4 regions of the Vibrio sp. Vb1554 genome follow, and region 4 is predicted to be linked to each of the others. Evidence: predicted binding sites of a transcription regulator. Region 4 holds the regulator's gene; each other region holds the start of a gene.

What was found. The regulator MetJ, encoded in region 4, represses methionine synthesis genes. The targets are predictions, from matches to a motif close to TTAGACNTNTANANGTCTAA.
Region 1: metA (homoserine O-acetyltransferase MetA) is a predicted target of MetJ. The motif match lies at 1,514-1,533, and genes of this name have one in related genera.
Region 2: metK (methionine adenosyltransferase) is a predicted target of MetJ. The motif match lies at 1,814-1,833, and genes of this name have one in related genera.
Region 3: metN (methionine ABC transporter ATP-binding protein MetN) is a predicted target of MetJ. The motif match lies at 3,352-3,371, and genes of this name have one in related genera.

The regions. Positions count from the first base shown of each region.
Region 1 is NZ_JAWPOJ010000033.1:14,031-18,732, forward strand. It holds gene R8N28_RS20280 (DMT family transporter) at 375-710, opposite strand; gene R8N28_RS20285 (DUF6559 family protein) at 834-1,220, opposite strand; gene metA (homoserine O-acetyltransferase MetA) at 1,561-2,502, shown strand; gene pilW (type IV pilus biogenesis/stability protein PilW) at 2,682-3,407, shown strand; gene R8N28_RS20300 (phosphate/phosphite/phosphonate ABC transporter substrate-binding protein) at 3,675-4,604, shown strand; gene R8N28_RS20305 (GGDEF domain-containing phosphodiesterase) at 4,604-4,702, shown strand, end outside.
Region 2 is NZ_JAWPOJ010000018.1:79,444-84,145, forward strand. It holds gene tkt (transketolase) at 1-1,597, opposite strand, end outside; gene metK (methionine adenosyltransferase) at 1,913-3,067, shown strand; gene R8N28_RS15660 (DUF2189 domain-containing protein) at 3,470-4,267, shown strand; gene R8N28_RS15665 (SprT family zinc-dependent metalloprotease) at 4,335-4,702, shown strand, end outside.
Region 3 is NZ_JAWPOJ010000020.1:29,723-34,424, reverse strand. It holds gene R8N28_RS16455 (Zn-ribbon-containing protein) at 1-569, shown strand, start outside; gene R8N28_RS16450 (MetQ/NlpA family lipoprotein) at 681-1,490, opposite strand; gene R8N28_RS16445 (methionine ABC transporter permease) at 1,523-2,200, opposite strand; gene metN (methionine ABC transporter ATP-binding protein MetN) at 2,190-3,224, opposite strand; gene gmhB (D-glycero-beta-D-manno-heptose 1,7-bisphosphate 7-phosphatase) at 3,566-4,117, shown strand; gene treR (trehalose operon repressor TreR) at 4,192-4,702, shown strand, end outside.
Region 4 is NZ_JAWPOJ010000032.1:1,679-6,380, reverse strand. It holds gene R8N28_RS20025 (bifunctional aspartate kinase/homoserine dehydrogenase II) at 1-1,840, opposite strand, end outside; gene R8N28_RS20020 (O-succinylhomoserine (thiol)-lyase) at 1,856-3,016, opposite strand; gene metJ (met regulon transcriptional regulator MetJ) at 3,242-3,562, shown strand; gene R8N28_RS20010 (malic enzyme-like NAD(P)-binding protein) at 3,675-4,702, opposite strand, start outside.

The sequences.
Region 1 (4,702 bases), on a different contig from region 4:
TAATGGACTGCACTTTTATCATTGATAACGCTAATAACATAAATTAAAGCGCGCGGATTCTATGGTTCCTCGACACACTACACAATAAGAACTTTGCAGAAATATGTAGGGAATGAAAAAGCAGTAAAGATGAGTCGCCACGTTAACATCTATCGGAGTGATTTATCTACTGCCCTTTCCTAAAGTTTGAAGAAACATAACTTTGTATTTTCAATGCGCTAAATAATGCCTGTTTTTCAATCACATAATGCGACCGTGATGAATGCAACAATAAGACATCATATCAATACTCGCCATTAGCGATTGAATTTGTACTAAAAAGCCGCAGCAATTTCTCGCTGCGGCTTCTTATTCACTTAACAAGTAGAGTGGCGTTATTCGTGCCCTACTGTTTTGGATAATAAATTTACGATCAACACACCAGCGATGATAAACCCAATACCAACTAGGGCTGGTAAGTCTAGACGCTGTCCGTAAACAAAGTAACCAACCGTCGCAACCAAAACGATCCCAGCACCACTCCATATGGCATAAACAACCCCGACAGGCATTGTTTGCACTGTGACGGAAAGCAAGAAGAAAGCGATGCCGTAACCAATCAAAACGACTGTGCTCGGCATTACTTTCGTAAATTGCTCTGTTTTGGGAATATAAGAAGTGGCAATCACTTCACATACAATCGCTATCGACAGCGCCAACATTGGTGGCATAGAGACAAGCATTTTGAACATAAGGCATTAACGCTCAACAGAAATGTAACCGACAACATGTCCGGATAATTAGGCCGCGCATTATACCCAACTCATCTCACGATGGAATACCACTAACGATGTTTACACACCATCACTTTCACTTACTTTTTGATGACCAGGTGAAAGGCTGACGTTTTGGTGCTGACGAGAAATTTCAAAGTAGATATGCATATCAATCGGCTCAGGTGTATTGAGTAGCATCTTACCTACTTCACGTTGGAAATGACCATAATTACCTAGCTCATCCGTTAGTTCTAGGAGCTCGTAAGAGGCTTCATCGGCAAACATTCCATACGCATACTGATAATGACTGATATCCTTGCTCTTATCATAACCCAGCTTTTGAAGAGCTTGATCAATCTCTTCCGGCGTATAAATGTCTTTATCACCAAAAGAATGCAGTAGCACGCAAGGAACTTCTTGAGCTATGCTCTGAATCTTTGTCTTTCTCTTGAAAATACCGAACATAATGTCCTCCACTGACGATGTTTCCAAATATGCACATTAATGCAAAATGGTGAGCTGATTGTTTTTAGTATGGCTCATTAATTTGAGACTTCCTTACTACGAAGTCACCTTCACATATTAACGTGATCGCATAATTACCAGCAAATAGTACACACTGCGTTTCAAACCTATCTCATCAGAAACTCTGCTTTAGTCACAATTGTGTGACAACCCCGAGTACGGTTTACCATAATGTAAAGAGTAGATTGAAAAGTCGGATTTCGTATCGACATCTAAACTTAATTAAGTTAGCTTTAGAAGTATAGACGTCTAGATTGACTATACTTAGGGAGAGAAAGTCGTGCCAATTAGAATTCCAGATCAATTACCAGCTACCGATGTATTAAGGACAGAAAACATCTTCGTGATGAGTGAAACGCGTGCAGCGAGTCAGGAAATACGTCCTTTAAGAGTGCTGATCCTTAATCTGATGCCAAAAAAAATAGAGACTGAAACTCAGTTTCTGCGTCTACTCTCAAACAGCCCACTACAGGTTAACGTCGAATTACTGCGCATTGATAACCGCCCGAGTAAAAATACGCCAACTGAACATTTAGACACGTTTTATCGCCAATTTGAAATGGTGAGAGATAAAAACTTCGATGGCATGATCATTACTGGAGCTCCATTAGGTTTGGTGCAATTTGAAGATGTCATTTATTGGGATCATCTCAAAACCATCATGGAGTGGGCAAAAGATCATGTGACATCTACTCTTTATGTTTGCTGGGCTGCGCAAGCAGGGTTAAAGCTACTCTACGATCTACCTAAAAAAACGCGTAAAGAAAAACTTTCAGGTGTTTATCATCATCAAATCCATCATCAGTTTCACCCTATCTTACGCGGATTTGATGACACGTTTTTGGCTCCTCACTCGCGTTACGCAGATTTTTCGCCTCACTTTCTAGAAGAGCATACTGACTTAGACATTTTAGCGACATCGGATGTCGCAGGTGTGTACTTGGCCACCACAAAAGACAAACGCAATGTCTTTGTCACAGGACACCCTGAGTATGATTCTCACACCTTACATAATGAATATATCCGAGATTTAAGCGAAGGTATGGAGCCCGCTATTCCTGTCAACTATTACCCAAACAACAACCCAGATAACCCACCAATTGCAAGCTGGAGAAGCCATGGACACCTCCTCTTTTTAAACTGGCTTAACTACTGTGTTTATCAGCAAACACCGTACGACCTCGATCACTTCAGTGAAGATGCTTTCACTAAAGACGATTAGCTTCAAAATAAGCAAACAAAGCACTCATCATTACCGAAATGTAATATGTGAACCAAGCCGCCATATGGCGGCTTTTTCATAACAGTTTGCAAACCTGATCGCATAGTGTTTTTTCCTCAATAGGCTTTTGCTAAGTAATTCATATCATGCAGAAAGATTCAGGGATGTAGGGATAAAGAATGAAAACAGCAAAGCTCGGTGCACTATTATTATTGTCTCAGTTTGCACTCGTGGGTTGCGTGACGGTGAAAGAAGATGGAAGCCCTGTCGTTAAAGCCGATCCTGTGGCAATGGCAGAATCACGTATCGCACTTGGCTTAGGTTATTTAGACGGCGGTAACATGATTCGCGCGCATGATAACTTACAACAAGCCTTAAACCACGCACCTCAATACTATCGCGCGCAATTATCTATGGCTCACTACTACGAAACGGTTGGTGAAGATATTAAAGCCGAACAGATGTATAAACGCTCTCTACGCCAACACACTAAAAACGGAAATGTGCTCAATAACTACGGTACTTTTCTTTGCAAGCGAGGTGACTTCGAAAAAGCCGATCAGATGTTTAATCGAGCCATTGAGCAGCCTTATTACTACCTTATTCCAGCGAGCTATGAGAATGCAGCTTTTTGTGCGCTAAAATCACAAGATAAAGACAAAGCGAGATACTACTTTACTAGAGCTATCGATCATGACCCTCATAGACCAAAATCGATTTTGCAACTCGCTAAAATAGAAATTGATAGCGGTGATTATACTGAAGCTAGAATTCGATTAATGAGATTCAATCAAATGTATGGTGTAAAGAAGCCTTCTTTGCAACTCATGATTCAACTTGAACGTGCAGCAGGCAATGAAGCTCTCGAGAAAAAGTATCAAAAACAATTGGAAAAATTTTCTTAGTACAAAATAGCGATACATAAGGCGCATTAGCTCACAGCCAATACAGCGCTTGACCAAGAATCCAGTGAATTCAGACTCACGGTGATACATTCATCCTGTACATAAACGTCAAATTCGGTACTATTTGAACGGAATAAGTGACCAAGTCACATTATAAAAAGTGCGCACACAACGAAATTTGTACATCATACTGTTTTTAAGATTGATTTCGGCACATTGATAAATACTAAATATTACTGACATGCACCAGAAGGAAGTTGAAGCCGGATGAAACCTGCCTGCACTCTGTTATTACTCACTTTGCTGAGTTCACCTTTTGTCGTCAGTGCACAAGAAAATATTGAGAAAACATTCACGTTTGGCATTGTGTCCAATAAAGCCCAAAGCAAAATCAAAAAAGCGACGCCCCTTACTCAGTATGTAACTGAAAATATGGCTGAATATGGTTACGCAAAAGGGGCGGTAAAGGTATTTAAAAATTATCGTCAGCTCGCGGTTGCGCTTGAAAATGGCACCGTTCAAATTGCAACGGCGACCCCCTTTAATGCGATGACCTTAGAAAAGGAGTCTAATAGCCAAATCCTTGCTATACGATGGAAAAAAGGCCTGCAAAAATATCATACGGTGTTCTTTACTAATAAAGAGAGTGGCATTGAGTCATTTTCTGACCTGCGCGGAAAAACGCTTGTTTTCGAAAAGCGCACGTCTACCAGCAGCTATTACCTACCTGCGATTACATTGCTGAATCACGGAGAAAAACTGCAATACCTTCCCTCTCCTGATGACAAACCGGCCAAAGACAGCATTGGTTATTTATTCCTTGATGAGCAACTCGCTCAGTCAAATGAAATCAACCTATCTGTATGGGTATATAAACAGAGAGTTGCAGCAGGAGCATTCAGTAACTTCAACTGGAACAATCCCAAAGATTTGCCAGAGAACATGAAAGACAAACTAGCGATTTTTTCTCGTTCTGTTGAAATACCCAGGGATTTAATTCTCGCTTCTCCAAGCATGAGCCTAGAGCAACAGCGTAAAATCACGTCAATACTGCTTGATATGGATACAACTCACGAAGGCTCTCTCGCACTTAAAAAGTTTCAGAACACCAAAAAATTCAGCGCGCTTACTCCAGAAATGCGAGCCTCCTTAAGTACAGTGCGCAAGTCAGTTCACTTGTTACCGAAGGTGGATTGATGTTTAAAAAGCTCTCACTCGAAACCAAATACATTTGCTCGACAATGTTCGTTGTCTTGTTTGTTGTGGTGATAAATCTTGCGTTATACATGCACGGT
Region 2 (4,702 bases), on a different contig from region 4:
CTTGTTCAGCAGTACGCTCTTGTTGCGCTAGGTTTTGACGAGAGAAGATAAGTGCAGTTGGTGCATCTTTACGTTCAATCGCTAGTTTCCATGCAACTGCAGACTCAACTTGGTCACATGGGCGCCATGTGCTCATGTTTGGAGTTACACGTAGAGACGCCATTTGCTCAACAGGTTGGTGAGTTGGGCCATCTTCGCCAAGACCGATCGAATCATGCGTGTAAACTTGGATGTTCTGAATTTTCATCAGCGCAGCCATACGCATTGCGTTACGAGCGTATTCCATGAACATTAGGAATGTTGCGCCGTAAGGAACGAAACCACCGTGCAATGCGATACCGTTGATGATAGCAGTCATACCGAATTCGCGTACACCGTAGTGGATGTAGTTGCCAGAGAAGTCCTCCGTTTCTAGAGACTTAGAACCAGACCACATGGTCAGGTTAGAAGGCGCTAGGTCAGCAGAACCACCCATAAACTCAGGAAGCATTTGACCAAACGCTTCTAGTGCATTTTGCGATGCTTTACGTGATGCAATGTTCGCTGGGTTTGCTTGAAGATCGGCAATGATTTGGTTCGCTTTTTCTTCCCACTGTGCAGGAAGTTCGCCGTTTAGACGTCGTTTAAGCTCTGCCGCTTCAGCAGGGTAAGCTGCAGCGTATGCCTCGAATTTTTCATTCCAAGCTGCTTCTTTCGCGGCGCCCGCTTCTTTTGCATCCCACTCAGCGTAAACATCTGCCGGGATCTCAAATGGGCCATACTCCCAACCTAGGTATTCACGAGCCGCTTGGATCTCATCGTGACCTAGTGGTGCACCGTGACAGTCGTGCGAACCAGACTTGTTAGGAGAACCGAAACCGATAATTGTTTTGGTACAGATAAGCGTAGGACGTGGGTCCGCTTTTGCTGCTTCAATTGCTGCGTTGATCGCGTCTGAGTCGTGACCATCGACTGCTGGGATTACATGCCAGCCGTACGCTTCAAAACGCTTAGGTGTATCGTCAGAGAACCAGCCTTCAACGTGACCGTCGATAGAAATGCCGTTGTCATCCCAAAACGCGATCAGTTTGCCTAGACCTAACGTCCCAGCAAGAGAGCATGCTTCATGCGAGATGCCTTCCATTAGACAGCCGTCACCCATGAACACATACGTAAAGTGGTCAACGATATCGTGACCTTCTTTGTTGAACTGTGCCGCTAGTGCTTTCTCTGCGATCGCCATACCAACAGCGTTAGTGATGCCTTGACCTAGAGGACCCGTTGTTGTCTCGATACCAGGCGCGTAGCCGTACTCTGGGTGACCTGGGGTTTTTGAGTGCAATTGACGGAAGTTTTTCAGATCGTCAATAGATAGCTCGTAACCGCTTAAGTGCAGTAGAGAGTAAATAAGCATTGACCCATGACCGTTTGACAGCACAAAGCGATCGCGGTCGGCCCACTCTGGGTTTGAAGGGTTATGGTTTAGGTGAGAGCGCCAAAGAACTTCAGCGATATCAGCCATACCCATTGGTGCGCCTGGGTGGCCTGAGTTAGCTTGTTGAACACCATCCATGCTTAGAGCACGAATTGCATTGGCAAGATGTTTACGAGACGACATGTCTGCTCCTGAGTACATTAAGCGAAACGAAAAGTAGGTCATAATTCTCTCAAAGCCCTGTTGGGTGTGCAAACGTTTTCCAGTCCAAAACCTCACAAATATTGCACCTTTCGCGCCAAATCGTTCGAAGTTCTTAAAATTATCAATAAATCAGGCAAACGTTTGGTTATAACAAAAACCAAAAAAGAGCTTGTAATTCGAGCAATCAAATTTAGAATAGACGTCTAGATGTAGATACACCTACAAAAATTAGTATTAATTTGCGCTGGAGAGTTTATCATTCCCCAGTTTTAAACCAGATATAGTGGAGCTAACATGGCTAAGCACCTGTTTACTTCTGAGTCAGTATCAGAAGGTCATCCAGATAAAATTGCAGACCAGATTTCTGATGCGGTTCTTGACGCGATTCTAGAGCAAGATCCAAAGGCTCGTGTTGCATGTGAGACTTACGTTAAAACCGGTATGGTAATGGTGGGTGGTGAAATCACGACTTCAGCATGGGTAGACATCGAAGAGTTAACTCGTGAAACCGTTCGTGAAATCGGCTACGTACATTCAGATATGGGCTTTGACGCAGATTCTTGTGCGGTACTAAACACAATCGGTAAACAGTCGCCAGATATCAACCAAGGTGTTGATAAAGCTGACCCTAAAGAACAAGGTGCAGGCGACCAAGGCATCATGTTTGGTTACGCTTGTAACGAAACTGAAGTACTAATGCCAGCGCCAATTACTTACTCTCACCGTCTTGTTCAAAAGCAAGCAGAAGTTCGTAAAAACGGCACACTACCTTGGTTGCGTCCTGATGCAAAATCTCAGGTAACATTCCAATACGATCAAGGTAACATCGTTGGTATCGACGCGGTTGTTCTTTCAACTCAACACTGTGACTCAATCTCAACTTCAGACCTGCGTGAAGCGGTAATGGAAGAGATCATTAAGCCAGTGCTACCTTCTGAGTGGATCAACAAAGAAACAAACTTCTTCATTAACCCAACCGGTCGCTTCGTAATCGGTGGTCCTATGGGTGACTGTGGCCTAACTGGTCGTAAGATCATCGTAGATACCTACGGCGGCGCAGCTCGTCACGGTGGCGGTGCGTTTTCTGGTAAAGATCCATCAAAAGTTGACCGTAGTGCAGCATACGCAGCACGCTACGTAGCGAAAAACATCGTAGCGGCAGGCATGGCTGACCGTTGTGAGATCCAACTTTCTTACGCAATCGGTGTTGCTGATCCAACGTCTATCATGGTGGAAACGTTCGGTACTGAGAAAGTATCTCACGACATCATCATTGAAGCGGTTCGTCAATTCTTCGACCTACGTCCATACGGTCTACAAGAAATGCTTAACCTTCTTCAACCTATCTACAAGAAGACAGCGGCTTACGGTCACTTCGGTCGTGAAGAATTCCCGTGGGAAGCGACAGACAAAGCTGCACTTCTACGCGATTTCGCTGGCATCAAATAATCAAGCCAAGCAAGAATCAATCAAGCCCTCGCCTATGGCGGGGGCTTTTTATTTTCAGCAACTTTTATCCAGCCATTTCGGCTCATACCGCCCTGCCCCACAAAGCAGTCCTGTTTCTCCCTCATTTTTATACCGAATAAATTTTAAGCAATTATTTGTAAATTATCCCATCTCCGCCAATAGTTAAAATATTGTTAACTCCAATTTAAATAGAGACGTCGGATGCTGGCGACTGTGGAAGCAACACTTAAGTAAAGACATGAGTCAGGCATCTTTATGGCTGATACCAAACTAAGCCAATGCTCAGATGTAAACTTGAAAAAGTCGCTTCAAGTTTGACTGAACAAAAACCGCTGTCAGTTGGTATAAGCGGATAATGTGGGAATAAATCAAGGAGGAGTTATGCCTCGAACTGTTAATCCATCGGACTTCCACAACAAACGAAAGGAAGTGCCAGACAACGAATACGCCAGAACCATACCGTGCAATACGGTCAATCTTTCTGCACCTTTTCATTGGCTCGCATTAGGTCTGCATGATTTCGTGCGAATGCCGCTTATTAGTGCTTTCTATGGCATCTGTTTTATGGCAGCTGCGATAGGCATTGTTTTGCTCGTACAGTGGCAAGGCACACACTTAGTCGTCATGCCCAGTTTGATTGTTTACATGTTAATTGGTCCGTTTCTCGCGCTGGGCTTATATGATGCCAGTTGGGAGAGAGAGCGCGGACACAAAGCAAGCTTGTTCCATTCAATGAAAGCGATCGGTCGTAACTCAACATCTCAATGGGCGTTCGCCGTGTTACTCGCAGTGTGTATGATATTTTGGATGCGCATTGCCGCTCTACTTCATGCACTCTACCCTTCTGTTCAAGGGGCACCTTTAAGTGAGTTCCTACCCTTCCTTGTCATCGGCTCTTTAGTTGGCTTTGTTTTGGCTTGTGTGGTGTTTAGCATTTCAGCCTTTTCTATTCCGCTCATGATGGAGCGTCGCGTAGACATGATGACCGCTGTGTTTACCAGCTTTAATGCCGTGAAATCCAACATTCCAGCAATGATTGTTTGGGCAGCGATCATCTGTGGCGGTATTCTTATCGGCTTTGCGACCTACGGGATCGGAATGTTGTTTACCATGCCAATTCTAGGCTACGGTACATGGCACGCTTACCATGCGACCATCAAGAAAAAACACACACCATAATTAACTGATGCTATGATCTGGCCCTCGCAATGCGGGGGCTTTTTTATTTGATTTATCGAGGTGAATTGTGGATATAGAACTCAGCTATAAAGCCAAGCAAGTGATGGCGGGATGTATCGCGATGGCGGAACAAGCTTTCAAACGTTCTTTCCCGATTCCAACAATCACCTTCGACGTCCGTGGGAAAGCGGCAGGAAAAGCCTACCTTCAATTAAATCAAGTACGCCTAAACCCTGTTTTATTTCGCGAAAACACCCAAGCATTCTTAGATGAAGTCATTCCTCATGAAGTAGCACACCTGATTACTTATCAGGTTTACGGGCGAGTTAGGCCTCACGGCAAAGAATGGAAAGGCGTCATGGAAGCCGTATTTAACGTACCAGCCAAAACCACTCACAGCTTTGAAGTAAAATCCGTTCAAGGTAAAACCTTTGA
Region 3 (4,702 bases), on a different contig from region 4:
TCGTCAAAGTGTGCATGAACCGTTTGTCGGATGCGTCTTTGCTTGCACCGAAAATGCGTATGCTGGGGCGTGATTTGAATTCAGAACAAGCAGCCGAAGAAGAGACACCTAGCTGGCAAGTGTTGTACACGACTTATGTTCATACGTGTTCGCCTTTGCGAAGTGGTGAAACCCTGTTGCCAATTCCTTTGTATCGTAATGAGCCAACACTTAATGGAGACCATAAAGCCGTCATTAAGTGGCAGACTGAGTGGCAAGCGTGTGATGAAATCCAAATGGCAGGGGGCTGCCGAGCGGAACATGCGGCGCTGCACGAAATTTGCGATGTGGATAGTGTGCTGTTTCGCCGAGGTTGGGACTTACGTGGCCGTATCGATTACATCACGAAGATCCCTACGTACTATTACCAGTATCGTGTCGGTGGTCAGTCGCTGGAGAGCGAGAAAGCGCGCAAGTGTCCAAAATGCGATGGCGAGTGGCTACTCGATGAGCCACTACATGACATATTTCATTTTAAGTGTGATGACTGCCGAATCGTGTCGAATATCTCTTGGGACCATCTTAAGTAGCGAATTGAAGCTACTTAAATGGGTAGATAGACAAATAGAAAGGGCTGATGTTTTCACATCAGCCCTTTTGTGTTTAGAACGTTGTTTTCAGTCATGTTTTGAAAAGTGGGATTACCAACCTTTCACAACACCGCCTTTGAACAGTTCTTTTGCCGCTTCGTAAACTTCTTCCGTTTGGTAAGCTTTTACGAAGTTTTGTACGTTTTGCGCATTAACATTTTCTTCGCGAGCGACAATTAGGTTTACGTATGGTGAGTCTTTATCTTCAACGAACACGCCGTCACGCTCTGGCGATAGGTCGATAGAGCTTGCGTAAGTGGTGTTGATGATAGATAGCGTTACGTCATCCAGTGAACGTGGAAGCTGTGGGGCTTCTAGTTCAATGATTTCGATATTTTTAGGGTTGCCTACGATGTCACGTACTGTAGCGAGTAGACCAACGCCATCACGTAGCGTAATTAAACCTTGCTGCTCAAGAAGCAGTAGTGAGCGACCTAGGTTAGTTGGGTCGTTTGGTACTGCGATGCGTGCGCCATCTTGAATTTCATCAATTGATTTTACTTGCTTTGAGTAACCAGCAATAGGGTAAACGAATGAGTTACCCGCGATAGCCAGTTTGTAGCCGCGGTCTTTCACTTGTTGGTCTAGGTATGGTTTGTGCTGGAACGCATTCGCGTCTACTGAACCATCATCCAGAGCGGCGTTTGGTGTTACGTAATCGGTAAATGTTACTAGCTCAACGTCTAGGTTGTATTTCTCTTTTGCTACTTTAGCGGCAACTTCGGCTACTTGTGCTTCAGCACCAGCAATAACGCCAACTTTTACTTTGTTTACGTCTACTTCTTTGTCGCCGCAACCCGCTAGAGCAAGAGCAGAGGCGGCCGTTGCTACAGTCAAAAGACCTTTAAGGCTAAATTTCATCTTTATCTCCTTATAATTTGTATTTTTGATGCTTATCTGTGGTCTACACGGCGCACCACTGCGTCGCCGATAGACTGAATAATCTGTACTAGAACAATCAACATCACGACAGTCACGGCCATGATAGTTACATCGTAGCGGTGGAAACCGTAACGAATGGCTACGTCACCTAGGCCGCCGCCGCCTACCGTACCCGCCATAGCTGAGTAGCTAACGAGAGTGACCAAGGTAATCGTTACTGAGTTAACAATAGTCGGCATTGCTTCAGGTAGTAGAACTTTTGTGATGATCTGTGTTGGAGTCGCCCCCATTGACTGCGCTGCTTCCACCAAGCCTGTCGGTACTTCTAATAAAGCGCCTTCAATAAGACGAGCGACAAAAGGAATGGCGCCAATAGTCAGTGGGACGATTGCTGCGGTTGTACCGATAAAGGTTCCAACCAGCATTTTTGTCACTGGAATAATCGCAACCATCAGTACGAGGAATGGCACTGAGCGACCAATGTTAACGATAGCGCCTAAGCCGCTATTTAGTTTGGTGTTTTCAAGTAGGCCGCCTTTCTTAGTAATATGGAGGATTACGCCTAATGGAATACCCACAGCAAAGCCGACTAATCCGGCAACCGCAACCATGTAAAGCGTTTCCCACGTTGCACCTAAAAGTAGTTTGCTGTTTAAACTCAGCCATTCAGAAATCGTATTAAAGGACATAACCAAGTACCTCTACTTTTACGTTGTGCTTGCGCAGGTATTCAAGAGCTGCGTTGTCATCTTCTTCGTTACCAAATAGCTCTGCGACCATCATGCCGAATTTCACGCCACCAGCGTAATCAAGGTCGGAACTCAAAATACTCACATCAATATTGTATTTACGAGAAATTTGCGACATTAACGGTGCATCGACGGTTGCGCCAGTAAACTCTAAGCGAACCAACGGGTAGCTGCCATCAACACGCTCTGTTTGCAGACGTGCTTGGTAATCTTCAGGAATGGAAAGATCCAGTGTTGAGCGAATGAATTGGTGCGCCAGCTCCGTTTTAGGGTGCGCAAAAATATCGCCAACGGTGCCTTTTTCCACCAGCTCACCACCACCGATGATTGCTACTTCGTGACAGATACTTTTTACGACTTCCATTTCGTGAGTGATAAGTAAAATCGTGATGTTGAGTTTGCGGTTGATCTCTTTCAATAACTCAAGGATAGATTGAGTTGTTGCCGGATCTAGTGCGCTAGTGGCCTCATCACAAAGCAGCACGCTAGGATCGGATGCCAATGCACGAGCAATTGCCACACGCTGTTTTTGGCCGCCACTTAAGTTAGATGGGTAGCTCTCGTGTTTGTCGGCTAAGCCTACAAGCTTTAGCAACTCAGTTACTTTTGTTGTGATTTGCGATTTGTCTTTACCTGCCAGTTCTAGGGGTAATGCCACATTATCAAACACAGTACGAGACGAAAGCAGGTTAAAGTGCTGGAAGATCATGCCAATGTTACGGCGTGTTTCGACTAGTTGTTTTTTACTGAGTTTGGTTAGATCCACACCATCAACGATGATGGAACCAGAGGTCGGTGCTTCTAGCATGTTGACACAGCGGATCAGCGTACTTTTACCAGCACCTGATGAACCGATAACACCAAAGATGGTGCCTTTGTCGATGTGTAGGTTAATGTCTTTCAGGGCAAGGATTTCCTTACTGCCTTGGTAGAACACTTTATTGACGTTTTTTATTTCTATCATGTTTCAACCTGCCCAAAGATACGGGGAACTTCGCTGTCAAAAACGGCCTTTGACAGAACTTAATGTTGAGCTTTATCTCAATTTTCAGTTGATGCTATGGGTTAAGCAGAATGAAGTCAATAGATATTTTTACGTCTAGACGTCTAAATGTATGGATGTTCTGTTTTGAAACGAAGATGTATAGATAACAAGCAGGAGGTAGACGGCGGGGCACCCTCAGATTTACCGATTCTTGCCCAACAAATCAACCGTTTTGTCGAGGCCTAGAATGAATTAGATAGTGTTGAAGTTTATAAGGTATGTAATAATCTGATTAAACCGAGTTAATAGAGAAATACGTTTTGGCAAAACCTGCTGTTTTTATCGATCGTGATGGCGTAATAAACGTTGACCACGGCTACGTTCATGACGAACATGATTTTGAGTACATTGATGGTGTATTTGAAGCGACGAAAGCGCTAAAAGATAAAGGCTACCTTCTAGTGTTAGTGACGAATCAATCGGGCATCGCACGCGGTAAATTCAGTGAAGACCGTTTCTTGTCTCTGACTCAATGGATGGATTGGAACTTTGCTGATAATGGTGTTGAGTTCGATGGTATCTATTACTGTCCACATCATCCAGAACATGGCATTGGCGAGTACAAGCAAGATTGTGAGTGCCGTAAGCCAAAACCAGGCATGTTCATTTCTGCGCGTGACTTCTTGAAGATCGACATGGAGAAATCTGTGATGATCGGCGATAAAGCTGAAGACATGATGGCAGCAGAAGCGGCAGGCGTTGGCACTAAGATTTTGGTTCGCACTGGTAAGCCAGTAACAGAACAGGGCGAAGCCATTGCAACGGTAGTATTAGATAGCATTGCAGATGTGCCTGCGTACTTAAACAAGTAATCTGCATTACTGACTGAGTTAAGGGAAGCCACTGCTTCCCTTTTGTTTGATTCCTTCTTTTAGTCTGAACACTTATGAGCAAAAAACTCACCATTCTTGATATCGCAAAATTGGCAGGCGTGGGCAAATCGACAGTAAGCCGTGTGCTTACTAACGATCCAAAAGTGAAACCGCAAACGCGTGAGAAGGTAGAGCAAATCATTCGTGAATCAGGCTACGTCCCATCAAAGTCGGCGCAGTCGATGCGTGGTGGCAGTCAAAAGGTTATTGGGGTTATCATCTCCCGTTTAGATTCACCATCAGAAAATCGCGCCGTTGGTACCATGCTCAATGCTTTGTATTCCGCTGGTTATGATGCGGTGATCATGGAGAGCCAATTCGATCGCGATAAAACCAATGAGCATTTGGATGTGCTTAAACGTCGCAACGTCGATGGGGTGATCGTGTTTGGCTTTACTGGATGTGATGAGCGAGCATTGGCGGAGTGGGGGAATCGTATCGTCGTGATCGCGATGGACACGCAAATGGTTTCCTCGATCAACTACGATAACCAAGGTGTGATAGACATGGCTTTGTCTCACCTTG
Region 4 (4,702 bases):
CATCCCCACTTTCACGAAGATCTCGCACGGTATGGTTTATCGGTAACCCAGCACCAACCGTTGCGTTGTATAGCCAATGACGACCAATTTTAGCGAATGCATCTTGAACCTGATGGTAGTACTGACTATCTGCGGAACCGGCCACTTTGTTAGCGGAAATCAAATGAATGCCTTGCTGTGCGATTTCTACGTAGCGCTGAGCTAACTCTTTACTCGCGGTAACATCAAGCACGACGGCTTCATCATAGCTTTTAAGCGCTCCCAAACGTGCCAGCCAATCCCCATTGTTGGCTATGCTTTCATCATCAAATCGTTCAGCAACACTCGCCGCCTCAATACCTTGCTCATCGAACCAATAGGTTTGGCTATCCACAACCGCGACAAGATCAAAGCTCATACCATGACGTTTTTCGAGCTCACTTTTTTGCGTCGCAAATAAATTTAACCAACTAGAACCAATATTACCCTTGCCACATAAAGCCACTGCCACGCGTTTTTGCGCTTGGAACAACTGGCTATGAATCGTTTGAACCAACGTCTCGGTATCAGTACGGCGCAAAACAGCGACTAGGCTCAGCCCTGAGTCTGTTTCAGAGATAAATTCTACCGGAGAGTGCTTTAGCTTCTGATAAAAGCCAAAGCAATGATTGGCGTTTTTCGTAACGCCTGCACCTACCGCAGCTAAGAGCGAGTAACCTTCTTTTAGCTTAATTTCTGCCTCTACCGCAAGCTCTTGCAAGTGTTTCAATGCACCACCGGCGATTTCTGCGGTGTAAGCCAAGCGTAGCGTGTGCTGACCGGATTGAGCTTCAAATGCCAGTGGCTCTAATTGCGCGCGCTGCAACGCTTGTAATACATCACTCTGTGTTTTTTCGAAGTCGTGCCCATGCATGAAAGACAATTGCACCAATAAAACATCATCCAGTGAAGTAATAATTTTAGCGCCACGACCAGATGCCAATACACGCTCAATACGAGTAGAACCCGACTCTGGCAGATAGCTACACTTGAGATTAAGGTCCATGGTACTTTGCGCCACAGGCTGAAGCGTACGACTGTGTAGCACTGGGGCAGCTAAGCGAGCAAGTTCACTGGCTTCATCCAATCGAAGTAACGGTAATAAACAAGCGTCAGACACCAAACGTGGATCGGCACTATAGACACCAGCAACATCACTCCAAATCGTGACAGTACTGACTTCAGCAAGCGCGCCTATGACCGTTGCAGAATAGTCAGAGCCGTTACGACCAAGTAGAATGGTTTCTCCTGCCTCGTTCTGAGCCATAAATCCAGTAATTACCACACGTTTATGGTTATGCTGCGCGAGGATCTCTTTAATTAAAGGGTATGAACGAGCGCGATCAACCTCTGGTTGAGTTCCCGCTTCTGCACGTAAAAACGCTCGTGCATCTTGTGCAACCGCAGGGATAGAACGTTGAGATAATAACGCGGCCAATAGGCGAGCAGACCATACTTCTCCGTGTCCCAGTACCGCAGATTTTTGCGCATTAGTGAGTGGTGCAGTCAGCTCCGAGAGAGTACTGAACTCATCATGTAATAAAGCTAACAGCTCTTCTTTTGCTTCACTCTCCAACAAGCTTTCTATTAGCTCAGTTTGAAACTGTCTTAAGCTTTGAAGCGCTTCATGCGCAATTCGGCCATCTTTATTTAACCCTTCCAAAAACTCAATCAAGCGGTTAGTGGTTTTTCCTGCAGCAGAGACGACCACCAGATCATTTTCTGTCGAATACTCCTTGAGAATACCCACAACGCGTAAGTAGCATTCTGGGTTTGCTAAGCTACTGCCACCAAACTTATGCAGCTGACGTTGTACAGTCATTGTTATCGTCTCCTATTACTGGGTAGCTTTAGCGAACGCTTGTTCTAAATCTGTGATGAGGTCTTGTGCATCTTCCAAACCGACAGACAAACGCAATAGTTGATGAGAGACCCCAGCCTCCGCCAGCGCCTCCTCACCCATTGCACGGTGCGTCATGGATGCTGGGTGGCAAATCAAACTTTCTACACCACCTAATGACTCTGCTAATGAAAACAGTTGGAGCTCTTTCACAAACACCTTTAACTGTTCAAACGAACCAGCAAACTCAAAACTCAACATAGAGCCAAAGCCCGTTTGCTGCTTTTTAGCGATGTCATGACCTGGATGTTCCGGCAGGCTTGGATGATAGATAGTTTTAACTAACGCTTGTTTCTGTAGGTAAGCCAGTACCTGCTGTGAGCTCTCTTCATGTACTTTCATACGAGCACCAAGCGTACGAATACCTCGCAGCGTCATATAACTATCGAAAGGTGTGCCCGTTGCACCAATACAATTGCCCCACCATGCAAGCTCTTCTGCATGCGCTTCTGTGTTGGTGATGATTACCCCACCAATTACGTCCGAATGACCGTTGATGTACTTTGTTGTGGAGTGGATAACAAAATCCGCACCTAGCTCTAAAGGTTTTTGGTACACGGGTGTCAAAAAGGTATTGTCCACCGCAACTAACGCGCCGACTTGTTTCGCTTTTTCACAAGTAGCTGCAATATCCACTACGCGAACCAGAGGGTTTGACGGAGTTTCTAGCAAAATGAGTTTTGGTTTTTGTGCCAATGCAGCATCTAAAGCCTGTTCGTCTGATTGATCGACAAACTGAACCTTAAAATCGCCTTTGTTAGCTCGGGTATTAAAAAGACGATAGGTACCACCATAACAATCGTGAGGAGCAATAATGAGATCATCTGGGCCGAGAAAAGCGGAAACCCATAAATTTAATGCCGACGTACCGCAGTTAGTAACAACCGCTCCTTTTCCAGACTCAAGTTCAGATAGCGCACTTTCCAACAGTCCGCGGTTTGGATTACCAGATCGTGTGTAATCATACTTGGGCACTTCACCAAAAGCAGGAAAACCATAGTTAGTGGAAAGATAAATAGGTGGAACGACAGCATGATATTGGCTGTCTGATTCAATACCAGTGCGTACTGCAATGGTCGCAGGTTTGCGAGTGCTCATGGGTGTATCCTTTCACGGGTAATGACTTCTAAATAGGAATGCGCTATATCTAATGAGTAACATAAAGTGATCAACACGCTTCCTTTGCTGTTATGTTCACTTTACTCGTCAAAAAATGAGACGTCAACACTTCTAGACGTCTATATGTCTTTGCTTATGGCGGTAAATGCAGCTAAAATCAGCACCTAAATTATTTTTAACCGATTACATAAATGAAGGTGTGCAATGGCTGACTGGAATGGCGAATACATTAGCCCATATGCAGAGCACGGCAAAAAAAGCGAACAAGTAAAAAAAATTACCGTCTCTATCCCGCTAAAAGTTTTAAAGGTGCTAACTGATGAGCGTACTCGCCGTCAGATCAATAACTTACGCCATGCAACCAATAGCGAATTGCTATGCGAGGCATTTTTGCACGCGTACACAGGTCAGCCACTTCCGACAGATGAAGACCTTCGTAAAGACCGTCCTGATGATATTCCAACAGAAGTAAAAGCGCTGATGACGGAAATGGGCATCGAATTTGAGTCATTCGACGAAGAATAAAAAAGCCTGATAAGAGGTTTCAGGTAATGACTCTTGCCTCGAGCCAAATGAATGACATAAAAAATGGGACGCAATAGCGTCCCATTTTTGTGTATCACACCTGAAAGATATATTACTCTGCCATGTAGTTTTCAGGCATCTCGATACGAGCTACACCTGAATTAACCGCCGCCTGAGCAACCGCTTTTGCAACACGCGGTAGCAAACGTGAATCCATTGGTTTTGGAATAATATAGTCCGCACCAAACTCTAGCTTATCAACACCTGCAGCCTTCAATACGGCTTCAGGTACAGGCTCTTTTGCTAGCTCGCGAATCGCCTCAACGGCTGCAAGTTTCATTTCATCATTGATTTCACTTGCACGCACATCAAGAGCACCACGGAAAATGAATGGGAAACACAATACGTTGTTAACTTGGTTAGGATAATCACTACGGCCAGTACCCATGATCAAGTCATCACGAACTGCGTGAGCAAGTTCCGGCTTGATTTCAGGATCCGGGTTAGAGCATGCGAACACGATTGGCTTATCAGCCATCAACTTCAACGCTTCCGCTGGCAACAGGTTTGGACCAGATACACCTAGGAACAGATCTGCACCTTCAATTACGTCTTCTAGTGTGCGCTTATCTGTATTGTTCGCAAATAACTGCTTATATTCATTAAGGTCATCACGACGAGTGTGAATCACACCTTTGCGATCTAGCATGTAGATTTTTTCGCGCATTGCACCGCATTTGATCAGAAGCTCCATACACGCTACAGCGGCAGCGCCAGCGCCAAGACAAACAATTGTTGAATCTTCAAGTTTCTTACCTTGAAGTTCGATTGCATTCAGCATACCCGCTGCCGTTACAATAGCAGTACCATGTTGATCATCGTGGAATACTGGTACATCACAACGCTCAATCAAACGTTTTTCAATCTCAAAACAGTCTGGTGCTTTAATATCTTCAAGGTTGATACCGCCAAAAGTGTCTGCAATGCTCGCAACAGTATCCACAAATTCATCGATCGTGCGGTGCTTAACTTCAATATCAATAGAGTCAAGACCAGCAAAACGCTTAAACAGTAACGCTTTACCTTCCATCACAGGCTTAGATGCAAGTGGACCTAGGTTACCTAGACCTAGAATAGCGG